Regions from separate parts of the Streptomyces cyaneofuscatus genome, predicted to be linked through region 1. Evidence: riboswitches for the same ligand, from Rfam matches in the RefSeq annotation. Region 1 holds a riboswitch; each other region holds the start of a gene.
The links. A riboswitch is a leader RNA that binds a small molecule or an ion and turns the genes downstream of it on or off. The one in region 1 is predicted to bind cobalamin.
Positions count from the first base shown of each region.

Region 2: another riboswitch for cobalamin. It lies ahead of R2B67_RS34230 (ABC transporter substrate-binding protein); the one in region 1 lies ahead of R2B67_RS23240 (ABC transporter substrate-binding protein).
Region 3: another riboswitch for cobalamin. It lies ahead of R2B67_RS29245 (cobalamin biosynthesis protein); the one in region 1 lies ahead of R2B67_RS23240 (ABC transporter substrate-binding protein).

Region 1 covers NZ_CP137002.1:5,267,657-5,275,299, reverse strand. The annotation lists gene R2B67_RS23250 (ABC transporter ATP-binding protein) at 1-393, opposite strand, end outside; gene R2B67_RS23245 (FecCD family ABC transporter permease) at 425-1,465, opposite strand; gene R2B67_RS23240 (ABC transporter substrate-binding protein) at 1,462-2,457, opposite strand; cobalamin riboswitch at 2,497-2,675, opposite strand; gene R2B67_RS23235 (M67 family metallopeptidase) at 2,694-3,116, opposite strand; gene R2B67_RS23230 (amino acid permease) at 3,293-4,738, opposite strand; gene R2B67_RS23225 (DUF2017 domain-containing protein) at 5,060-5,671, opposite strand; gene clpS (ATP-dependent Clp protease adapter ClpS) at 5,719-6,036, opposite strand; gene R2B67_RS23215 (nicotinate phosphoribosyltransferase) at 6,116-7,444, shown strand; gene R2B67_RS23210 (isochorismatase family protein) at 7,602-7,643, shown strand, end outside.
Region 2 covers NZ_CP137002.1:7,731,957-7,739,599, forward strand. The annotation lists gene R2B67_RS34210 (beta-ketoacyl-[acyl-carrier-protein] synthase family protein) at 1-189, shown strand, start outside; gene R2B67_RS34215 (acyl-CoA dehydrogenase family protein) at 253-2,307, shown strand; gene R2B67_RS34220 (acyl carrier protein) at 2,396-2,677, shown strand; gene R2B67_RS34225 (beta-ketoacyl-[acyl-carrier-protein] synthase family protein) at 2,674-3,897, shown strand; cobalamin riboswitch at 4,002-4,188, shown strand; gene R2B67_RS34230 (ABC transporter substrate-binding protein) at 4,250-5,302, shown strand; gene R2B67_RS34235 (FecCD family ABC transporter permease) at 5,410-6,441, shown strand; gene R2B67_RS34240 (ABC transporter ATP-binding protein) at 6,438-7,223, shown strand; gene R2B67_RS34245 (PRC and DUF2382 domain-containing protein) at 7,365-7,643, opposite strand, start outside.
Region 3 covers NZ_CP137002.1:6,634,653-6,642,295, reverse strand. The annotation lists gene R2B67_RS29265 (alpha/beta hydrolase) at 1-706, opposite strand, end outside; gene R2B67_RS29260 (class II aldolase/adducin family protein) at 809-1,468, opposite strand; gene R2B67_RS29255 (inorganic phosphate transporter) at 1,746-3,014, shown strand; gene R2B67_RS29250 (hypothetical protein) at 3,027-3,263, shown strand; cobalamin riboswitch at 3,381-3,563, shown strand; gene R2B67_RS29245 (cobalamin biosynthesis protein) at 3,709-4,704, shown strand; gene R2B67_RS29240 (cobyric acid synthase) at 4,701-6,335, shown strand; gene R2B67_RS29235 (putative cobaltochelatase) at 6,332-7,643, shown strand, end outside.

The DNA.
Region 1 (7,643 bases):
GGCGATCCCGACCCGGTCGAGGGCCTCGGTGACGAGGGCGGTGTCGGCGGCGTTGTCGGCCTCCCAGAACCGCTTGTGCGGGGCGCGGCCCATCGCGACGACCTGGCCGACGGTGAGCTCGAACCCGGCGTGGCCGTCCTGCGGGACGGTGGCGATGCGCTGGGCGCGGGCCTTCACGGGGAGGGTGGCGAGGTCGTCGCCGTCGAGGAGGACGCGGCCGTGGGTGGGGCGCAGGGTGCCGTAGACGCAGCGCAGGAGCGTGGTCTTGCCGCTGCCGTTGGGGCCGACCAGGCCGACGGTCTCGCCGTCGGCGGCGGTGAGGTCGACGGAGTCCACGAGGTGGCGGCCTTCGCCGACGCCGTACGAGAGTGCCTCGGTGCGCAGGGTGGTCACGGGCGGGCTCCCTCGGGCGTACGTACGGCTCTCATGCGGGGGCCCCTTCCGGCCTGCGGCGCAGCATCCACAGGAAGAACGGGCCGCCGGTCAGGGCGGTGAGCACGCCTACCGGGATGTCCTGCGGGGCCGCGAGCGTGCGGGCGGCCAGGTCGGCGAGGACCAGGAACACCGCCCCGCCGAGCGCGACCACCGGGAGCAGCGCGCGGTGCGCGGCGCCGACCGCCATCCGGGCCATGTGCGGGACCATCAGCCCGACGAAGCCGATCGCTCCGCTGTACGCGACGAGCGCCCCGGTCATCAGGGAGGCGAGGACGAAGACGGCGGCCCGGAAGCGGGCGGTGTCCAGGCCGAGGACGGTCGCGCCCTCCTCCCCCACCAGGAGCAGGTCGAGCGGGCGGGCCAGGGTGAGGAGCACGGCCGTACCGGCGATCAGGGTGACCGTCGGCAGCGCGAGCATGTCCCAGCGGGCCGCGCCGAGGCCGCCGAGGGTCCAGTAGAGGACTTCCTGGAGGTGGTCGGCGCGGGCGGAGGTGACCAGGATCAGGCTGGTCAGGGCGGAGAGGATGTAGGAGACGGCGACCCCGGCGAGGACCAGCCGGTTGGTGGTGAGGCCTCCCCCGCCGCGCGCCAGGGTGTAGACGAGGAGCAGCGAGAGCAGCGCTCCGGCGAACGCGGCGGCCGGGATCGTGACGGTGGTGGCGAGGGTGGCGCCGATGCCGAGGACGATGACCAGGACCGCGCCGGTGGAGGCGCCGGAGGAGACGCCGAGGAGGAACGGGTCGGCGAGCTGGTTCCGTACGAGGGCCTGGAGGACGGTGCCGATGACGGCGAGTCCGGCGCCGACGACGATGCCGAGCAGGACCCGGGGCAGCCGGACGTCCAGGACGATCGTGCGGAACGGGCTCGCGTCCGCCCGGCCGGTCAGGATGTCGATGACCTGGCCGGGCGGGATGCGGACGGAGCCGAGGGCGAGGGCGGCGACCACGGCGGCTGCGAGGAGGGCGGCGAGGACGCCGACGACCAGGGTGTAGCGCAGCAGCCGCCGCGGTGCGGGGGTGCGGCAGGTCACGAGGTGGTGGCCGCCGGGTGGAGCTGGGCCGCGAGCTTCTCGACGGCGGCGGGGACACGGACACCGAGGACCGCGTCGGAGAGCGGCATGACCGCGAAGCGCTTGTTCTTGATGGCGGGGACGTCGGCGAGGGCCGGGTCGTCCAGGAGGCGCTTCTTCTTCTGGGCGACGGTGGTCGCGCCGTAGTCGTAGATCACGATCGCCTCGGGCTTGCGGGCGACGACGTTCTCCCAGGAGGCGTCCCCGAAGGACTTGTCGAGGTCGGCGAAGATGTTGGTGCCGCCGGCGCGCGTGATCAGCTCGTTGCCGATGCCCTTGCCGCCCGCGGTGAACGCGGTCTTGTCGCCGCTGTCGTAGACGAAGACGGGGAGGGCCTTGAGGTCCTTGAGCTTCTCGGCGGTGGCCGCGTTGTCGGCCTTGGCCTGCTTGATCCAGGCCTCGGCGCGGTCGGTGACGCCGAAGGTGCGGCCGACCTCGCGGATCTCCTCGTAGAGGGTCTCCATCGGGGTGTCGGCCTTGGCGCAGCTCTCGGTGTTGAGCCGGGTCTCGATGCCGGCCTTCTCGAACGCCTCGCGGCCGCGGCCGTCGCCGGCGGTGAAGGCGCTGCTGTAGCCGCCGTAGACGAAGTCGGGGTTGCTGGCGAGGACCTGCTCGTAGGAGGGGTACTCCTTGGCGATGACCGGGACGGACGCGTAGTCCTTCGCGTACTTCGGCAGGACCTTGTCGTCGAGGTAGGCGGTGCCGACCAGGGACTTGGTGAGGCCGAGCTCCAGCATGATCTCGGTGACGTGCTGGTTCATGGTGACCACGCGCTTCGGCGGGGCCTTGTAGGTGGTGGTGACACCGCAGTTGGTGACGGTGTACGGGAAGCCGTCGCTCTTCGCCGCGGCCTTGTTCCCGGCGGGCTCGTCGCCCTCGGGGTTGGAGCAGGCGGTGAGGGCGAGCGGGAGCAGCACGGCGGCGGCTATGAGCGCGGGGGTGCGCCGGGACATGGCGGGGCCTCTCCGGGGGATTTCCGCGTCCCCTGGTCGATGCGGAGAAGGCAGCGGGCCAGTTCCTGGCTTCCGGGCCGCCGTCCGGTACGTCGGTACGTACGGGAGGGCTGCCCGGTCACAGTGGCGGGACCGTGCCGGATTCGCACCGGCTTCCTGGTTCCTGCTGCCCTGTGGTCGGGTCTGGGGTGCAGTGTGCCAGACCCGACCACGGGCTCCGCGACGTACCCGGGTGCTCAGTACGCCTCGACGACCTGCACGTCTTCCTCGGTGATCTCGCCGTCCACGATGCGGTACGAGCGGAACTGGAAGGGGCCGGCGCCGTCGGTGTCGGCGGTGGAGACCAGGACGTAGTGGGCGCCGGGCTCGTTCGCGTACGTCACGTCGGTGCGGGAGGGGTAGGCCTCGGTCGCCGTGTGGGAGTGGTAGATGACCACGGGCTCCTCGTCGCGGTCGTCCATCTCGCGGTAGAGCTTGAGGAGGTCGCCGGAGTCGAACTCGTAGAACGTGGGCGAGCGGGCGGCGTTGAGCATCGGGATGAAGCGCTCGGGGCGCCCCGTTCCGGCCGGGCCCGCCACCACGCCGCACGCCTCGTCGGGGTGGTCGGCGCGGGAGTGGGCGACGATCTGGTCGTGGAGCGCCTGGGTGATGGTCAGCATGGCGCCAGGATAGGCATGCGGGCCCTCGCGTACCGGTGGGTGGTACGGGAGGGCCCGCATGGTGGACGCCGGGGCCGTGGGGGGAGGGTGAGCGGCCGGGCGTCCGGGAGGAGGGCCGGTCGTGGGCCCGGGGTCGCCGGGTCCGCCCTCGGGGTCGGTGCTTGGCCAGGACGGGGTCAGCGCTTGGCGAAGGCCGTGTTCTCCGGGTTGCGCGACTTGAGCACCAGGTAGGAGACGCCCAGGAGGAGCGCCCAGACCGGGGCGCAGTAGAGCGAGATCCTGGCGTCCTTGTCGACCGCCATCATCACGATGACCATGCCGATGAAGGCGAGCGCGAACCAGCTGGTGTACGGGGCGCCCGGCGCCTTGAACGAGGAGTGCGGGAGCACGCCCCGGTCGGCCAGGCGGCGGTAGCGGATCTGGCTGAACAGGATCATGATCCAGGCCCACATGCCGGAGATGGTCGCGAAGGAGACGACGTAGTTGAACGCCTCGCCCGGCCACTGGTAGTTGATCCAGACGCCGACGAGCATCAGGGCGGCGGAGAAGGTGGTGCCGACGAGCGGCAGGCCGTTCTTCGTCAGCTTGGTGAAGGCGCGCGGGCCCTGTCCGTTCATGGCCAGGTCGCGGAGCATACGGCCGGTGGAGTACATGCCGGAGTTGCAGGAGGAGAGCGCCGCGGTCAGGACGACGAAGTTGACGATGGCGGCGCCGATGCCGAGCCCCATCTCCTCGAAGGCCTTCACGAACGGCGAGACGCCCGGCTTGAACGTGGACCACGGGACGACCGACAGGATCATGATCAGCGCGCCGACGTAGAAGACGGCGATGCGCCACGGCACGGTGTTGATGGCCTTGGGCAGCACGGTCTTGGGGTCCTTGGACTCCCCGGCGGTGACGCCGACCAGCTCGACGGCGAGGAAGGCGAACATGACGATCTGGAGTGTCATCAGCATGCCGCCGATGCCGTTGGGGAAGAACCCGCCGTCGTTCCAGAGGTTGGAGACGGTCGCGGTGTCGCCCGCGTCGGAGAAGCCGAGGGTCAGCACGCCGGCGCAGATGAGGATCATGCCGACGATCGCGGTGACCTTGACCATGGAGAACCAGAACTCCAGCTCACCGAAGAGCTTCACGGAGATCAGGTTGGCGCCGTACAGAATGACGGTGAAGACCAGTGCGGACAGCCACTGCGGAATGTCCCACCAGTACGTCATATAGGTGGCTGCGGCGGTGACTTCGGTGATTCCGGTGACCACCCAGAACAGCCAGTACGTCCAGCCGGTCACGAATCCGAAGAAGGGCCCGATGAATTCGCGGGCGTACTCCGAGAAGGAGCCGGAGACCGGGCGGTACATGAGCAGTTCGCCCAGGGCCCGCATGATGAAGAAGATCACCAGGCCCGCGAGGACATAAGCCAGGATGAGGCTGGGTCCGGCCCGGTCGATCGCTTTGCCCGCGCCGAGGAAGAGCCCGGTGCCGATGGCTCCGCCGATGGCGATCATCTGGATCTGGCGGGCGCCCAGACCTCGCTGGTACCCCTCGCCGCCGGTCTCGGTCCCGTCGGCTTCCGCGCCGGGCCTTCCCTTGTCGGCCTGTCCCTCGTCGACCTGTGCCGATGTCATGTGTGGTGCGCCTTTCTCCACGCCGATCCGCGCCCTCAAGGCTGCGGATCAGGTCCTGATCCCCCCGGATATGGATGGAGTGCCACCGGCGTTCGGCCGGCTGGTGGCGGCCCCGGGAACAGGGGTGGCGTCCCCGGGCGTCGTGAAGATTTATCACGGCCGTCACAGGACACCATGGGACATTCTGTGGCGCACCCCACAGATAAAAGCGGACAAGGGGCGCCATCCACCACGAATGGCGCTTATGTCTTGGCGGGATCATTACCCGGATCTGAGCGTCCGTTGAGCGAACACGGACGGCTCACCGGTCGGGCCGGAGGATTACGGCATCAGGGTTTCGACGAGCGTTTCCTGGAGCGCCCCTAGCCAGAGATAAGCCATCACCATCGGCTTGCGCGGGTCGCTGTCGGGGAGCCGGTAGAGCGAACCCTCCTCGCCCTCGTCCTCGTCGGAGACGTCCAGCCGGGTGCCGATGGTGAGGCGCAGGTCGTTGAGCGAGCCGAGCCAGGAGCGGCACTCGTCGGCGGTGAGGGTGAGCACGGCCGCGCCGCTGCCGTCGGGCGAGAGCGCGTCCAGCGTCCGGACGACGGCGAGGGCGTCCTCGCGCTTGCGGGAGCGCAGATCGTTCTCGGTGAAGCGGCGGAACTCGGCGGACAGCGCCCGCAGCTCCTCCTCGGACTTCTCCTCGGGGGCGGCCCCGTCGGGACCCCCGTACGCGTCGGGGAAGAGCCGGGCCAGGGCCGGGTCCGACGGCGGCTTGCTGGGGCCCTCGGCGAAGAGCGCGGCGAGCGGATCCTCGCCGTCGGCGGGCGTCTCGCCCGGGCCGATCAGTTCGAGCAGCTGCACGGCGAGGGAGCGCAGGATCGAGATCTCGACCTCGTCGAGCGCGACGGCCGCGCCGCCGCCCGGGGTGGCCTCGAAATGGCCGGCCATGGATTCTCCGATGGTGGGTCGAACGGGGCAGGGGCGCTGAAGGGGTTCTAGTTGCGGTCCTGGGTGAGGGTGGCCCACAGCCCGTAGCCGTGCATGGCCTGGACGTCGCGCTCCATCTCCTCGCGGCTCCCGCTGGAGACGACGGCGCGGCCCTTCTGGTGCACGTCGAGCATGAGCTTGTGGGCCTTGTCCTTGGAGTAGCCGAAGTAGGCCTGGAAGACATAGGTCACATAGCTCATGAGATTGACCGGGTCGTTGTGGACGAGCGTCACCCACGGGACGTCCGGCTCGGGGACCGCGAAGGTCTCCTCGGCCGAATCGGGACGTTCGATCTCTAGCGGGGTAGCAACGCTCACCTGTCCCATGCTGCCACCCGGGCGGCCCGGGCGCACAAACGGACCCCACATCTCGTCACTTTGACGAATAGGGGGTAGCATCCCTGCCATGAACTCAGCGGACCTCGGGCGACGGGTCGGCGTTCCGTCGACCGCGCTCTTCACCGACCAGTACGAGCTGACCATGGTGCAGGCGGCCCTCAAGGCGGGCACCGCCGGCCGGCACTCCGTCTTCGAGGCGTTCACCCGCCGGCTGCCCGAGGGGCGGCGGTACGGGGTCGTCGCGGGCACCGGGCGGGTGCTGGACGCGGTGGAGAACTTCCACTTCGACGACGAGATGATCGGCTTCCTGCGCCAGCAGAACATCGTGGACGAGCCGACCCTGGAATGGCTGGCGGGCTACCGCTTCAGCGGCGACATCTGGGGCTACCCGGAGGGCGAGGTGTACTTCCCGGGATCGCCCATCCTGCGGGTCGAGGGGTCCTTCGCCGAGTGCGTGCTGCTGGAGACGGTGATCCTCTCCATCCTCAACCACGACTCGGCCATCGCGGCCGCCGCCTCGCGGATGTCGGCCGCGGCCGGGGGGCGCCGGCTGATCGAGATGGGGGCGCGGCGGACGCACGAGCTGTCGGCGGTGGCCTCGGCGCGAGCGGCGTACGTCGGCGGGTTCGACGCGACCTCCGATCTGGCGGCCGGATTCCGCTACGGGATCCCGACGGTCGGCACCAGCGCGCACGCCTTCACCCTGCTGCACGACACGGAGCGGGACGCGTTCCGGGCGCAGGTGGACTCGCTGGGGCGTGGGACGACGCTGCTGGTCGACACGTACGACGTGACCGAGGCCGTGCGGGCGGCGGTGGAGATCGCGGGGCCGGAGCTCGGGGCCGTACGGATCGACTCGGGCGACCTGCTGCTGGTCGCGCACCGGGTGCGGCAGCAGCTGGACGAGCTGGGGGCGACGGGCACGAAGATCGTGGTGACCTCGGACCTGGACGAGTACGCGATCGCCTCGCTGGCGGCGGCGCCGGTGGACGCGTACGGGGTGGGCACGCAGCTCGTGACCGGGAGCGGGCACCCGACGTGCTCGATGGTCTACAAGCTGGTGGCGCGGGCCGGGTCGGCGGAGCCGGATGCTCCGCTGGTGCCGGTGGCGAAGAAGTCGCTCGGGGCGAAGTCGTCCAAGGGCGGTCGCAAGTGGGCGGCGCGCCGGGTCGACGAGGGTGGCGTGGCCGAGGCCGAGGTGATCGGGACCGGGGCGGTGCCGGAGGGGCTCGTGGGGCGGGAGCTGCTGGTGGAGCTGGTGCGGGGTGGGGTGGTGGTGGCTCGGGAGCCGTTGGAGGCGGCTCGGGAGCGGCATGTTTCCGCCCGGGCGGGGCTGCCGATGTCGGCGATGCAGTTGTCGCGGGGCGAGCCGGTGATCGGGACGGAGTACGTGTGAGGCCGGGGGCGTCCGGCTGGCCGCTTCGTCCTCAAGCGCCGGACGGGCTGAACTGGGTAGGGGTTGATTGTCAGGGCCTAGTCTCTACGCTCGTTGGCATCCCCGTGAACGTTGAAATATCTCCGCTCCCCCTCCTCCCCACCTAAGGACACCCGCCATGCACCGCGCATTGATCGTCGTGGACGTTCAGAACGACTTC
Region 2 (7,643 bases), 2.5 Mb from region 1:
GCGGTCGCCACCGTCCTGACGCTGGAACGTTCCCTCATCCCGCCGATCGCCAACCTGGACGCCCTCCCCGACGCGTTCCCGCTCGACTGCGTGGTGAAGGAGCCCCGCCACCAGCGGGTCGAGCGCGCGGTGAGCCACTCCTTCGGCTTCGGCGGACACAACGTGGCGCTCGCCTTCCAACGCACCTGACCCCGCAGGGCCGTTCGGGAACGGCGAGGGGTGTCCTCGCCGTTCCTTGATCGTTACTCTGTCGTGACCGTATCCACGCATAAACCACAACAGCCCTCCACGAACGATCTGCTCACCCGAGTGCTCTACGGCGACAACTTCCGCCAGGAGCACGGCTTCTGGCGACGGCTGCTCACAACAGAACCGTTTCGTCGATCCGGTGGCGGCACTCCCGACGAACGGCTCGCCCTCTCCTACCACCGGCTCCGCATCCTCAACGACGCACTGGACAGCGGCGCGAGGCTGGCCGCCGACCCCCGCGCCCTGGCCGCGCTGCACGAATGGCTCGGCCCGGTCGACCCGGCGCTGACCACCGTCGCGGGCATCCACTACAACCTCTTCCTCGGCAGTCTCCTGGACCACGATCCGGGCACGCTGCGCGACCTCTCGGACTTCCTGGAGCTGCGGAGTATCGGCACCTTCCTCTGTACGGAGGTGGCGCACGGCAACGACGCGGCGGCCGTCGAGACGACCGCGACGTACGACCGCGAACGCGACGGCTTCGTCCTGCACACCCCGAACTCCGGCGCCCAGAAGTTCATGCCCAACACCAGCCCCGCAGGCGGCCCCAAGACCGGAGTGGTGGCCGCCCGCCTCCTCGCCGACGGGACCGACCACGGCGTCTTCCTCTTCCTCGCCCCGCTCACCGACGCCGTCAGCGCCCTGCCCGGCGTACGGGTACGGCGGCTGCCCGCCCGCATGGGCTCCCCGGTCGACCACTGCCTCACCTCCTTCGACCGGTACTTCGTCCCGCGCAAGGCCCTGCTCGCCGGGGAGCAGGGACGGATCGGTGCCGACGGGCGGTTCACCAGCGAACTGGCCAACCGCAGAAGGCGGTTCCTCCTCTCCATCGGGCGGGTCACCCCCGGCAAGCTCTCCATGAGCGCCTGCGCGGTGGGCTCCGCCCGGGTCACCCTCGCCCTCGCCATCCGGTATGCGGGGCACCGACTGGTCTCCGGATCGCGGGGATCGCGACGGGTGCCCGTCTACGCGCACCGCACCCACCACGGCCCCCTCGCCGCGGCGATGGCCACCGTCTTCGCGATGAGCCTCCTCCACCGCAGGGCCCTGGACCGCTGGGAGTCCGCCCCCGCCGCCGACCGGGACGAGGCCGAGCGCCTGGTCGCCGTCGCCAAGGGGTGGATCACCTGGCAGGCGCGCGGCGTCATCGTCGAGTGCCGGGAGCGGTGCGGCGCGCAAGGGCTGCTGGAGAACAACGGCATGACCGAGCTGTTCACCGGCATCGAGGGCGCCATCACCGCCGAGGGCGACAACCTCGCCGTCCACGCCAAGGCCGCCGCCGAGATGCTGTTCAGCGTCACGGTCCGGGACGAGGAGGAGGCGGAGGGCCCCGGCGACCTGGACGACCCCCGCTTCCTGGGCCGGCTGCTCGCGGCCGTGGAGGACATCTGGTTCGACCGCGCCCGGGAGCGGATCAGCGCCGCCCCGCCCGGCGACCCGCTCGGCCGGTGGAACGCGGCCTCGGGTCCGGCGCTGCGCGGGGTGGAGGCGTACGGCTACCGCCAGGCGAGCGAGGCGTACGAGCAGGCTGCCGCAGCCCTGCCCGCAGGTGCGGCCCGCGAGCGGCTGACCGAGCTGCACCGGCTCTTCGCCCTCCGTTGGATCGCCCGCAACAGCGGTGACCTGCTGGCAGCCGGACGGCTGACTGCCGAACAGGTGTCCTCGCTGCCCGACGCGGTGGAGCGGCTCATCGCGACCGTGGCCCTCCACGCCCCCGACCTGGTCAAGTCGTTCGCGCTGCCGGAGCGCCTGATGTCGGACTGGCCGATCGCCGGACCCGGCTACGCGGACGCGTACGACGATCCGGACGGCTCCTGGCACCAGCGCCGCAGGCCGGGGGGAGCGGTGGGGCGCAAGGCGGGCGCGACCGGGCTCCGCACGGCGGATTTCCGGCGGCCCGCCTGCGGCAGCAAGCGGCGGCGCCCGCTGCGCGAGAAGGTGGCGGCGCTCGGCACCCGCGGGGTGCTGCTGGCGTACTGGGGAACCACGTCGATGCTCTCCCGGTGGTTCGAGAAGCCGCAGGTGAGCGCAGACGAATCGGTTCGCCCCAGGGCGTAACCGGAGGGGCATACTCCAGTTATTTCGGCGGTGGGCCTGTGCGTATCACCACCCGCCGTCCATGAGGCCGCCGATGAGAGGAAACACCGTGAAGAGCCAGAGCATCCACCCGAAGATCACCGAGGTGCTGACCGAGACGTTCAAGGTGCCCGCAGCCGAAATCCTGCCGGAGTCCACGATGGACAGCCTGGAGATGGACTCCCTGGCGGTCGCCGAGTTCGCCGTCATCATCAAGGAGACCCTGGGGGTCGCCGCCGACTCCGAGAAGCTCTACAAGGACGCCACGCTCGCCGACATCTCCGCGTTCATCGACGCGGCCGTCGGCGGCGAGGCGGCAGGCAGTGCGGTGCCGGTGAGCAACACCCGATGAACCGACCCGCCATCGCCGTCACCGGCCTGGGGATGATCACCCCGGCCGGCCACACCACCGACACCACCTGGGACGGGGTCTGCCGCGGGGAGTCCTTCGCGCGCACCGTCCCCGAACTGCACGGCTGCGCCGTCGACTTCGCCTGTACGGTCTCCGGCATCGACCTGGACGACGCGGTCGGCGGCCGGACCGCCTTCCGTATGGGCCGGTACGTGAAGTTCGCCGTCCTCGCCGCACGGGAGGCGGTGACCGACGCCGGGCTCGACCCCGCCCACTGGGACGGCGCCCGCGTCGCCGTCGTCGTCGGCACCAGCAGCGGCGGATCCGCCGGACTCACCGAACAGGCCGTCGCCCTGGAGCGGCGCGGCCCCGAGGCCACCTCGCCCTCGGGCATCCTGCTCACCATCCCGAGCATGCCCGCGGCCGAGATCGCCATCCAGATGAAGGCCACGGGCCCCAGCCTCGCCCCCTGCACGGCCTGTTCCTCCGGGGTGACCGCCCTCTCGGCGGCCCGCGACATGCTGGCGCTCGGGCAGTGCGACATCGCGATCGCCGGAGCCACCGAGTCGATCGTCTTCCCGGTCGCCATGACCGGCTTCGCCCGCTCCGGCGCGGCGGCCCTGCGGGACGGGGACCCCGCCCGCCTCTGCCGCCCCTTCGCCGCCGACCGGGCCGGGCTCGTCATGGGCGAAGGCGCCGCGATCATGGTACTGGAGCGGGCGGCGGACGCCCGGGCCAGGGGAGCCGCCCCCCGGGCGCTGCTGGCCGGTACGGGCGCCACGACCGACGCCCACCACCCGACCTCCCCGCACCCCTCCGGGGCGGTCGCCGAGGCCGCCGTCGACGCGGCGCTGGCCGACGCGGGGTGGCGGGCCGAGGAGGTCGGCCATGTCAACGCGCACGGGACCTCGACCCCCCTGAACGACGCGACCGAAGCCGCCCTCATCGGCCGGGCCTACCCGCACCGTCCGCCCGTCACCGCCCCCAAGGGCGTCCTGGGCCACTGCATGGGGGCGGCCGGAGCCATCGAGGCGGGGCTGACCGTCCTGACGCTCCAGCACGGCATCGTCCCGCCGATCGCCAACCTGGACGCCCCCGACCCCGGGTTCGCCATCGACTGCGTCACCAAGGCCCCGCGCGAGGTGCCCGTACGACGGGCCGTCAGCCACTCCTTCGGGTTCGGCGGACAGAACGCGGTGATCGCGCTCCAGGCTCCGTAAGCCGCCTCGCCAGCTGCCGGGCCGGTGCGGCGGGACGATCCCGCGCCGCACCGGCCCACCGGGGGAGCGGTCCGCGCACCGGCTCTGAGCTGCGCGAAGACCCGTGATAGCTTGCCGGGGCCAGTCGAACCCCAGCGACGGGGTCAGGGAATCCGGTGCGAGACCGGAACTGACGCGCAGCGGTGAGGGGGACGGGCGGGGCCACGGCCACTGGAGCGCACACGTGCTCCGGGAAGGCGTCCCGCCCGGACGAACCCGAGTCCGAAGACCTGCTGGCACCCGCGCCCCGCACCGGGGCACGGGAACCGTACGACGGGCTCCGCGGCTGGGCCCAGAGACACCGAGGTCCTCCGTGCTGTCCAAGGCCACCCCTGCCCCGATACGCACCGCCGCCCTGTTCGCGGCGGGCGTCGTCCTGCTCACCGCCTGCGGCGGCGGGACCACCGACTCCTCCGCCGACGGCGGCGGCGACAAGGCCGACGGCTTCCCGCTCACGCTGAAGAACTGCGGGCGCACCGTCACCGTGAAGGCGCCGCCCCAGCGGGCCGTCTCGGTCGACCAGGGATCGACGGAGATCCTCCTCTCGCTCGGCCTCGCCGACCGGCTCGCGGGCACCGCGACCTGGAGCGACCCGGTGATGAAGGGCCTGGAGAAGGCCAACAAGGGCGTCGAGCGCATATCGGAGAACCGGCCCTCGTCGGAGAAGGTCCTCGACAAGGAGCCCGACTTCCTCTCCGCCTCCTTCGCCTCCACCCTCGCCAAGGGCGGCGTCGCACCCCGCGAACAGTTCGAGAAGCTGGGCGTCCCCACCTACATCTCGCCCGCCGACTGCATCGGCAAGGACAACAGCGGCGGCGGCGACGGAGCCCGTACCGCACCCCTCACCATGGACAGCGTCTACACCGAAGTCCGGGAGCTCTCCCAGGTGTTCGGCGTCCCCGAGCGCGGCGACGCCCTGGTGAAGAAGCTCCAGGCGCGGGTGGCGAAGGCCACCGACGGCATCGACGGATCCAAGGCATCCCTCCTCTACTGGTTCTCCGACTCCAAGGCCCCCTACCTCGCGGGCTGCTGCGGCGCCCCCGGCGTCATCACCCGGGAGCTCGGCGCGAAGAACGTCTTCGACGACACCCACGACGAATGGCCCCAGATCAGCTGGGAGACCGTCGCCGACCGCAACCCCGACGTCCTGGTCATCGGCGACCTGAGCCGCACCATGCAGACCGCCGAGAGCGCCGAGAAGAAGATCGAGTTCCTGGAGTCCAACCCGGTCACCAGGACCATGGACGCCGTCAAGAACCGGCGGTACGTGCTGCTCAGCGGCCAGGCGATGAACCCGACCATCCGGACGGTCGAGGGGCTGGAGCGCGTCGCCGCGGGGCTGCGCGACTTCGGGCTCGCGGGGTGAGCAGCGGTGACCCGGCACTGAAGGAGGCCACGGACCCGAAGGAGGCCACGGACCCGAAGGAGGCCGCGGACTCGGACAAGACCGCGGACCGGAAGGCGTCGGCCGCGGTGGGCCCGGTCTGGAGCGGCGGCCCGCTCGCGGTGCTCCTCTGGACCGGCGGACTCCTGCTCCTGCTGCTCTCCATCGCCGTCGCCGTCACGATCGGGCCCGCCCGGATCTCGGTCCCCGACGTCTGGTCCGCCGTCGCCTCCCACCTCGGCTTCGGCGCCTCGGAGCTGAGCCCGATCCGCGACGGCATCATCTGGAACCTGCGCATGCCCCGCACCCTGCTCGCCGCCGTGTGCGGTGCCGGGCTCGCGGTGTGCGGCACGGTGATGCAGTCGCTGCTACGCAACCCGCTCGCCGACCCCTTCGTGCTCGGCGTCTCCTCCGGGGCCTCCACCGGGGCGGTCGTGGTGGTCGTCCTCGGCGTCGGCGGGGGAGCGGTGTCGCTGTCGGCCGGGGCCTTCGTCGGGGCCATCTGCTCGTTCGCCCTGGTCCTGCTGCTCAGCCACACCCTCGGCTCCACCACCGACCGGGTGGTGCTCTCCGGGGTCGCCGCGATGCAGCTCTTCTCCGCCCTGACCTCGTTCGTCGTGATGACCTCGGCCGACGCCGAGCAGACCCGAGGGGTGCTGTTCTGGCTGCTCGGCTCGCTCAGCGGCGTCGGCTGGAGCGAGGTCGCCCTGTGCACCGCCGTTCTCGCCGTATGCCTGGTCGTCTGCCTGGCCCACGCTCGTACGCTCGACGCCTTCGCCTTCGGGCAGGACGCTGCCGCCGCGCTCGGCGTGAACGTCGCCCGCACCCGGATCGTGCTGCTGTGCACCACCGCCCTGCTGACTGCCGCCCTCGTCAGCTCGGCCGGGGCGATCGGCTTCGTCGGCCTGGTCCTGCCGCACGCCGCTCGCGCGCTCACCGGCTCCGGGCACCGGCGCCTCCTGCCGGTCACCGCGCTCGCCGGGGCGATCTTCCTCGTCTGGGTCGACACGCTCGCCCGCACGGTGCTGGACCCGCAGGAGGTGCCGGTCGGTGTGGTCACCGCACTGATCGGCGTGCCCGCGTTCGTCGCCGTCCTGTACCGCACCCGGAGCACGCCATGAGCCTCACCGAGAACGGCGGCCTGCGCGCCGAGCGGGTCGGCCGGGAGGCCGGGGACCGCCTCATCCTCGACGGGGTCGACATCACCCCGCCGCCCGGCGCCACCGTCGGGCTGCTCGGCCCCAACGGCTCCGGCAAGTCCACCCTGCTGCGGATCCTCGCGGGCCTCCTCGCCCCGGACACCGGCACCGTCACCCTGGACGGCGACCCCCTCGCCGACCTCGGCCGCCGTACCGTGGCCCGCCGGATCGCCGTCGTCGACCAGCACGCCGTCACCCAGGTCGACCTCAGCGTCCTGGACGTCGTCCGCCTCGGCCGCATCCCGCACCGCCGCGCCTGGTCCGCCCCGGACCGTGGCGACGAGGAAGCCGTCACCGACGCCCTGCGGCGCACCGGCCTCACCGACCGGGCCGCACAGTCCTGGCACACCCTCTCCGGCGGCGAACGCCAGCGCGTCCAGATCGCCCGGGCCCTCGCCCAGCAGCCCCGCGAACTCCTCCTGGACGAGCCGACCAACCACCTGGACATCCAGCACCAGCTGGACCTGCTCGCCCTGGTCGCCGCACTGCCCCTCACCAGCGTCATCGCCCTGCACGACCTCAACCTCGCGGCGATGTTCTGCGACCGGATCACCGTGATGAAGGCTGGCCGGGTGATCGCGGGCGGCACCCCGGCCGAGGTCATCACCGAGGAGCTCATCGAGGACGTCTACGGGGTCCGGGCGGTGGTCACCCCGGACGGGCCGGAGGGACGTCCTTCGGTACGGTTCCTGCCGCGCCGCTGACCGTCGGCGCCCCGGTCCCGTATCGGACACCCTCCGGGCGGTCGCGTATCGGACAGCCCTCCGGGCGGACCCGTTGGCACGGGCCCGCCCGGAGGCCGAGGACATGGGAGCGGCCTTCCGGCCGCCGGAGGGGATGCGCCGTCAGCGGCGGCGCCCCTGGCCGAACTCGCCACCGGTGTCCTTGCCGGTGTCCATGTCCTTGCCGTCGCCGTAGTCGATCTTCTCCTTGCGGACCTCGGCGGAGACTTCCTTCTGCTCGGTGACCCGTTCGGTCTCCAGGCGGACCCGCTCCACCGGGACGGCCTCCTTGCGGACCGTGGCGCGCTCCGCGTGCAGCGTGACCTCCACGTCCTGCTCGCCGAAGTCCGTCGTCCCGGTCACCTTCTCACCGGGCCGCAGCGGCTCGCGGACCACCCGCAC
Region 3 (7,643 bases), 1.4 Mb from region 1:
TGGACCAGCCGTACAGGATCACGTTCCGGGCGCCGTAGCGGACGGCGAAGCGCATCGCGGCGTCCAGGTCGCGCCACTCGGAGGCGCCGAGGTGGCCGAGGCCGTCGGCGGGGCGGGGGGCTCCGGCGTCGCCCCGGTAGGCGAGGTCCAGCACGGGGAGCTGCTGGCCGCTCAGGAAGCCCATCAGGTTCATGGGGTGCTCGCGGGTGGTGCCGAGGCCGTGCGCGGTGATGACCCAGGTGTCGCGGTCGCCGGGGACCCACCAGGCGGGCAGTCCGCCGAGTTCGCCGGGGATCTCGACCTCCCGGTACTCCAGGCCGAGGGCGGCGCCGGGGTCCCCCCGGTACACCTCGGGGGTGAGGCGGACCTTGTCGCCCGGCTCCAGGATGCCGTGGGTGATCCGCTCCAGGGTGCGGACGACGGTGTCGGCGGTGGACTCGGCCCCTTCGACGACGGGGCCGACCACGGCGTGGACGCCGGGGCCCTCGATCCCGTACGTACCGGGGCGCAGCGCCGTGAGGGAGCGGGTCAGGGTGACCTGCCGGATCCCCGTGGCGTGCACGGTGAGTCTGCGGTCGGTGGGCAGGGGTCGGCCGGGCGCCGCCTTGAGGGCGGCGTCGCTGGCGTACCGGCCGGCTGCGACCGCTGCCGCACCGGCGCCGAGGATCGTGGTGACGGCCGTTGCCGTCGCAGTTGCCGGGCGCACCGCTTCAGTGTCGTGGGGCGGGCGGCGCGGTGCCAGTGGGCGGGGGCCGTCCGGTGCGGCGGGGCGGGGGCACGGGCGGGCGGTGCTGTGCTGTGCCGTGGGTCAGCCGGGCTGGCCGTATCCCTTCAGCGCCTCGGTCACCTCGGCCAGCTGGGCCTCGCTGAGCAGGGACGGGGTGCGGCCGGGCAGCGCGCTCGCGGTGAGCCAGAGGCGGCAGAGCCACTCCAGCTGGGCGGTGCGCTCGTAGGCCTGGTCGAGGGTGGAGCCGTAGGTGACGGTGCCGTGGTTGGCCAGCAGGCAGCCGGTGCGGCCCCGGAGGGCGGTGAGCATGGCGTCGGCCAGCTCCGGGGTGCCGTAGCGGGCGTAGGCGGCGGTGCGGACGGGCCCGCCGAGGATGGCGGCCGCGTAGTGGACGAGCGGCACCTCGGTGACGAGGGTGGAGACGGCGGTGGCGTGCACGGCGTGGGTGTGGACCACGGCGGCGGCGTCGGTCTCCGCGTAGACCGCGAGGTGGATGGGGAGTTCGCTGGTCGGCTTCAGCTCCCCGAGGACCTGGCGGCCGTCCAGGCCGACGCCGACGGCGTCCCCGGGTCCGAGCCGGTCGTAGGGCACCCCGCTGGGGGTCACCAGGACCAGGTCTCCGACGCGGGCCGACACATTGCCGGAGGTACCGACGACCAGGCCGTCGGCGGCGCTCCGACGGGCGGTCGCGACCACGTCCTGCCAGGCCAGGGCCACCGATTCCGGCTGCTGTGCGCTCATGGGGCGAGCGTAGGCGCGGCGGCGCGAAACCGGAACGTCATCCCCCACGTGACCGGGATCTCTTCCGGGGCCGAATGTGACCGTCAAAAACTTCGCCAACAAGGGGCAAAGGGCAGACCAGCCGGTGCCCCACCGCCCCTCCGCAGCCCCTCCCGCACACAAACGGAATCACCGCACTCCGATTCGGGTCACCACAGCGCCCCGTCCAGTTCATCTTCCGTTCACCCAGGTTGCCTACGGTCCACGAGCCACTGACGTCGAACGATTGCCTGGGTAAATGGAACACATCACGCTGCTGCTTGCGATTGTGGTCGTAACAGCTCTCGTGTTCGATTTCACGAACGGTTTCCACGACACCGCCAACGCGATGGCGACCACCATCTCGACCGGCGCGATGAAGCCCAAGACAGCGGTGGCCATGTCCGCCGTTCTCAACCTGATCGGCGCGTTCCTGTCGGTGGAGGTCGCCAAGACGATCTCCGGCGGGATCGTCAACGAAGACGGCATCAGAACAGAGGTCATCTTCGCGGCGCTCGTCGGCGCCATCCTGTGGAATCTGCTGACCTGGCTGGTCGGCCTGCCCTCCAGTTCGTCCCACGCCCTGTTCGGCGGCCTGATCGGCGCCGCCGTGATGTCGGCCGGCTGGTCCTCGATCAACGGCGGCACCGTCGTCACCAAGGTGCTGCTCCCCGCGATCGCCGCCCCGCTGGTCGCCGGTATCGCCGCGATGCTGGCCACCCGGCTGACGTACCGGATCAACCGGAACGTCACCGACCCGAACCAGCAGAAGTCGACCGCCAAGGGCTACCGGGCCGGACAGATCGCCTCCGCCGGTCTCGTCTCGCTCGCCCACGGCACCAACGACGCCCAGAAGACGATGGGCATCATCACCCTGGCCCTGGTCACCAGCGGTGTCCTGGCCCCGGGCTCCAACCCGCCCATGTGGGTCATCGTCTCCGCCGGTATCGCCATCGCGCTCGGCACCTACCTCGGCGGCTGGCGCATCATCCGCACCATGGGCAAGGGCCTCACCGACCTCCAGCCGCCGCAGGGCTTCGCCGCCCAGACCAGCGCGGCGACCGTCATCCTGGCCTCCTCTCACCTCGGCTTCTCGCTCTCCACCACCCAGTCCTGCTCGGGTGCCGTGATGGGCGCGGGCCTCGGCCGCAAGGGCGGCGTGGTCCGCTGGTCCACCGCCACCCGGATGTTCGTCGCCTGGGGCCTGACGCTCCCGGCCGCGGGTCTGGTCGGCGCGGGCGCCGAGTTCCTCACCAAGCAGGGCCCCTGGGGCATCGCCGTCACGGCGGTCATCCTGGTCGGCGGCTCCTTCGCCATCTGGCTGGCCTCGCGCCGCGAGCCGGTCGACCACACCAACGTCAACGACACCGAGGACGCGACGGCGGACGAGCCGCAGGGCGTCGTCACCACCGCCATGGCCGCGGTCGCGCCGCCGCCCACCGCCGGTGCGGTCTCCGAACTCTCGACCACCATCCCGGCCCCGGCCGGGGCGCCCGACGACACGCCCCGCCCCGCGGCCACGGTGTAAGGACAGATCCGTATGAAAATCGACTGGGCAGCACTCGCCTCCGTCTTCGGTGTCAGTCTCGTGGTCACCGTCGCGCTGGTCGGCGTCTTCACCCTGGGCATCGTCGCCCTCTCCAAGCTGTCGGCCCCGGCCGGCAGTGCCACCGGCGCCACCGGCGGTTCGGCCGCACTGGCGCGCACCGGCGCGTACGCCGCCTTCGCGGCGTGCGTGGCGGCGGTCGCGTACGGGATCTATCTGATCGTCGCCTGACCGCGCGGACACGTTCCTTCGGGCCGGACACACCACCGTGTGTCCGGCCCGCTGTGCGTCTGCGCACACTGGAGCTCCGCAGGTCAACAGCAAGTTGACGGCCGTTCTCGCAGCGTGGTGGACTGCCGGAGCCATTTACGGCGACAGAAGAGGAAGCCGGTGCGAATCCGGCGCGGTCCCGCCACTGTCACCGGGGAGCACTCCCCCACACCGGATGTCACGGCCCTCCTGACCGAGGGCTGGAAGGCCGGGGGAACTGCGGATCCGGGGAGCCAGGAGACTCTTGTCGCCGGTCACGTCGAACCAGGGCGCGGACCCTGAGTGAGGACATAAGCCATGCCCGGCCGCCGTGCGCCGCACCCTGTGCCTCTCCCGGTATCTCCTCCGGTATCGCTCGCGGTACCTCTCCGTGCCGGAACGCCTCTGCCCGCGGCGGGCTGAACCCGTGCGTGCCGATCGTGTCTTCGCGTACGGCGCCGTCGCCGGGCTGATCGCCGACGCGGCTCTCGGCGACCCGCGCCGGGGCCATCCCGTCGCCGGTTTCGGCCGGGCTGCCGCGCGGGTGGAGTCGCTGCTGTGGCGGGACGACCGGGGCCGGGGCGCGCTGCACACCCTGCTGTGCGCCGGAGGGGCCGTGGGGGCCGCCGCGCTGGCCGCCCGTGCCGTACGAGGACGCCCCGCGCTCGCCGTCGCGCTGACGGCCGCCACCACCTGGTCGGTCGTCGGCGGCACCTCGCTGGGCCGGGAGGCCCGCGCCATCGGGGGCGCGCTGGCCGCCGGTGACCTGGAGGTGGCCCGGGAGCGGCTGCCGCATCTGTGCGGGCGTGATCCGCACTCCCTGGACGGGCCGCAGATCGCCCGTGCCGTCGTGGAGTCGGTCGCGGAGAACACCTCGGACGCCGTCGTGGGCGCGCTGGTGTGGGGCGCGATCGGCGGGGTGCCGGGGCTCGTCGGCTTCCGGGCCGTGAACACGCTCGATGCGATGGTCGGCCACAAGTCACCCCGTTACCGCCGTTACGGCTGGGCCTCGGCCCGCCTGGACGACCTCGCGGGGTGGCCCGGGGCACGGCTGACGGCCGCGCTGGCCGTGGCGGGCGGCGGGCGGCCCTCGGAGGCCGTACGCGCCTGGAAGGCGGACGCGGGGCGTCACCCCAGCCCGAACGCGGGGCCGGTGGAGGCCGCGTTCGCGGGGGCGCTCGGCGTACGGCTCGGCGGGACGCTGGCGTACGCGGGGCGCGTCGAGCACCGGCCGGTGCTGAACGGCGGGTCGGGCCGGGAGGTCCGGAGCTCCGACATCGAGCGCGCGGTGCGGTTGTCGCGCCGGGTGAGTGTGCTGGCCCTCGGGGTGTGCGTGGTGGGCCGGACGGTCGTGGGGCGCGTGGTCGCGAGGCGTGTGGTCGCCGGACGGTCGTCGACAGGACAGAGGCGGGGTCGGGCATGAGCGGTGGGCTGCTGGTCGCGGGGACCACATCGGACGCGGGCAAGAGCGTCGTCACGGCGGGCATCTGCCGCTGGCTGGTGCGCCGGGGCGTGAAGGTCGCGCCCTTCAAGGCGCAGAACATGTCCCTCAACTCCTTCGTGACCCGTGAGGGCGCGGAGATCGGGCGCGCCCAGGCCATGCAGGCGCAGGCCGCCCGGGTGGAGCCGACGGCGCTGATGAACCCGGTACTGCTGAAGCCGGGCAGCGACCGGTCCAGCCAGGTCGTGCTGATGGGAAAGCCGGTGGGCGAGATGAGCGCCCGGGGGTACCACGGGGGGCGTCAGGAGGCGCTGCTCGGGACGGTGACGGGGTGTCTGGAGGAGCTGCGGTCGACGTACGACGCGGTGATCTGCGAGGGGGCCGGAAGCCCCGCCGAGATCAATCTGCGGCGCACCGACATCGTGAACATGGGGATCGCGCGGGCCGCGAAGTTCCCGGTGCTGGTGGTCGGGGACATCGACCGGGGCGGGGTCTTCGCGTCCTTCTTCGGGACCACGGCGCTGCTGAGCGCGGAGGACCAGTCGCTGGTCGCGGGCTACCTGGTGAACAAGTTCCGGGGTGACGTCTCGCTGCTGGAGCCGGGGCTGGACATGCTGTACGGGCTGACCGGGCGGCGGACTTACGGGGTGCTGCCGTTCACCCATGGGCTCGGCATCGACGAGGAGGACGGCCTGCGGGTGTCCCTGCGGGGTGCGGTGCGGGAGTCGGTCGTGGCGCCGCCCCATGGCGAGGACGTGTTGCGGGTCGCGGTCTGCGCGGTGCCGTTGATGTCCAACTTCACGGATGTGGACGCGCTGGCCGCCGAACCGGGTGTGGTGGTGCGGTTCGTGGACCGGCCCGATGAGCTGGCCGACGCGGACCTGGTCGTCGTGCCCGGGACGCGCGGCACGGTGAAGGCGCTGGCCTGGCTGCGGGAGCGGGGGCTCGCGGACGCGCTGGTGCGGCGGGCGGCGGAGGGGCGGCCGGTGCTGGGGATCTGCGGGGGGTTCCAGGTGCTGGGTGAGCGGATCGAGGACGAGGTGGAGTCGCGGGCCGGGGTCGTGGACGGGCTGGGGCTGCTGCCGGTACGGGTGCGCTTCGAGCGGGCCAAGACGCTGGCGCGGCCGGTGGGTTCGGCGCTGGGTGAGCCGGTGGAGGGGTACGAGATCCATCACGGGGTCGCCGATGTGCGGGGCGGTGAGCCGTTCCTGGACGGGTGCCGGGTCGGGGCGGTGTGGGGGACGCACTGGCACGGGTCGCTGGAGAGCGATGGGTTCCGGCGGCGGTTCCTGGAGGAGGTGGCCCGGGCCGCCGGGCGGCAGTTCGTTCCCGCGCCGGACACGAGCTTCGGGGTGTTGCGGGAGGAGCAGCTGGATCGGCTGGGGGATCTGGTGGAGGAGCATGCGGATACGGATGCGTTGTGGCGGTTGATCGAGGGGGGCGCGCCGCCCGGGTTGCCGTTCGTGCCGCCGGGGGCGCCGCCGTTGGGGGCGGGTGCGGGTGCGGCGGAGAGCCGGGGCGCTGCCCCGGGCCCCGCTCCTCAATCGCCGGAGGGGCTTGTAGCGACCGGTCACGTCGAAGCTGAAGAGCATGTCAACAAGGAGGCCTTGTGAGTACGCCGTATCCCTTCACCGCGATCGTCGGGCAGGACGACCTGCGGCTCGGGCTGTTGCTGAATGCGGTCAGTCCGGCCGTCGGTGGTGTGCTCGTGCGGGGCGAGAAGGGGACCGCCAAGTCCACCGCCGTGCGGGCACTGGCCGCGCTCATGCCCGAGGTCTCCGTCGTACCGGGGTGCCGGTTCTCCTGTGATCCCCTCTCCCCCGATCCGGCGTGTCCTGACGGGCCGCACGCGGAGGCGGCCGGTGTGTCGCGGGCGGCGCGGACCGTGGAGCTGCCCGTCGGGGCGTCCGAGGACCGGCTCGTGGGGGCGCTGGACATCGAGCGGGCGCTCTCGGAGGGCGTGAAGGCGTTCGAGCCGGGGCTGCTGGCCGACGCGCACCGCGGGATCCTGTACGTCGACGAGGTCAACCTCCTCCACGACCACCTGGTGGACCTGCTGCTGGACGCGGCCGCCATGGGTGCCTCGTACGTCGAGCGCGAAGGCGTCTCCGTACGGCATGCGGCGCGGTTCCTACTGGTCGGGACGATGAACCCGGAAGAGGGCGAGCTGCGGCCGCAGTTGCTGGACCGGTTCGGGCTGACCGTCGAGGTGGCCGCCTCCCGGGACACCGACGAGCGGGTGGAGGTCGTACGGCGCCGGCTCGCGTACGACGACGATCCCGAGGGGTTCGCCGCGCGCTGGGCCGAGGAGGAGACGGCGCTCCGGGAGCGCATCGGCGCCGCGCGTGCCCTGCTGCCGCGTGTCGTGCTCGGGGACGGCGTGCTGCGGCAGATCGCCGCGACCTGCGCCGCGTTCGAGGTCGACGGGATGAGGGCCGACATCGTGATGGCCCGTACCGCGACCGCGCTCGCCGCCTGGGCCGGGCGCGAGGAGGTCACCGCCGACGACGTACGGCAGGCCGCCCTGCTGGCGCTCCCCCACCGGCGGCGCCGGAACCCCTTCGACGCGCCGGGTCTGGACGAGGACAAGCTGGACCAGACCTTGGACGAGGCAGGCCCGCAGGAGAACCAGGAGAACAACGACGGCGACGACGATCCCGACCCCGGGCCCGATGGCGGCGGCGACGGTGGTGGGGGCGGTGGCGTGCCGCCGCAGGCCGATGGCGACCGTACGCCACCCCCTGCGGAAGACGACGACACGCCGTCCCAGGCCCCCGACTCCGCCCCCGACGCGCCCGGGCGCTCCGCCGGGGCCGAGCAGCAGCCGGTGGCCGCCGCCGAGCCGTTCCGTACGAAGATGCTCAGCGTTCCGGGGCTGGGGGAAGGCGCTGCGGGGCGGCGCTCCCGGGCCCGTACGGCGC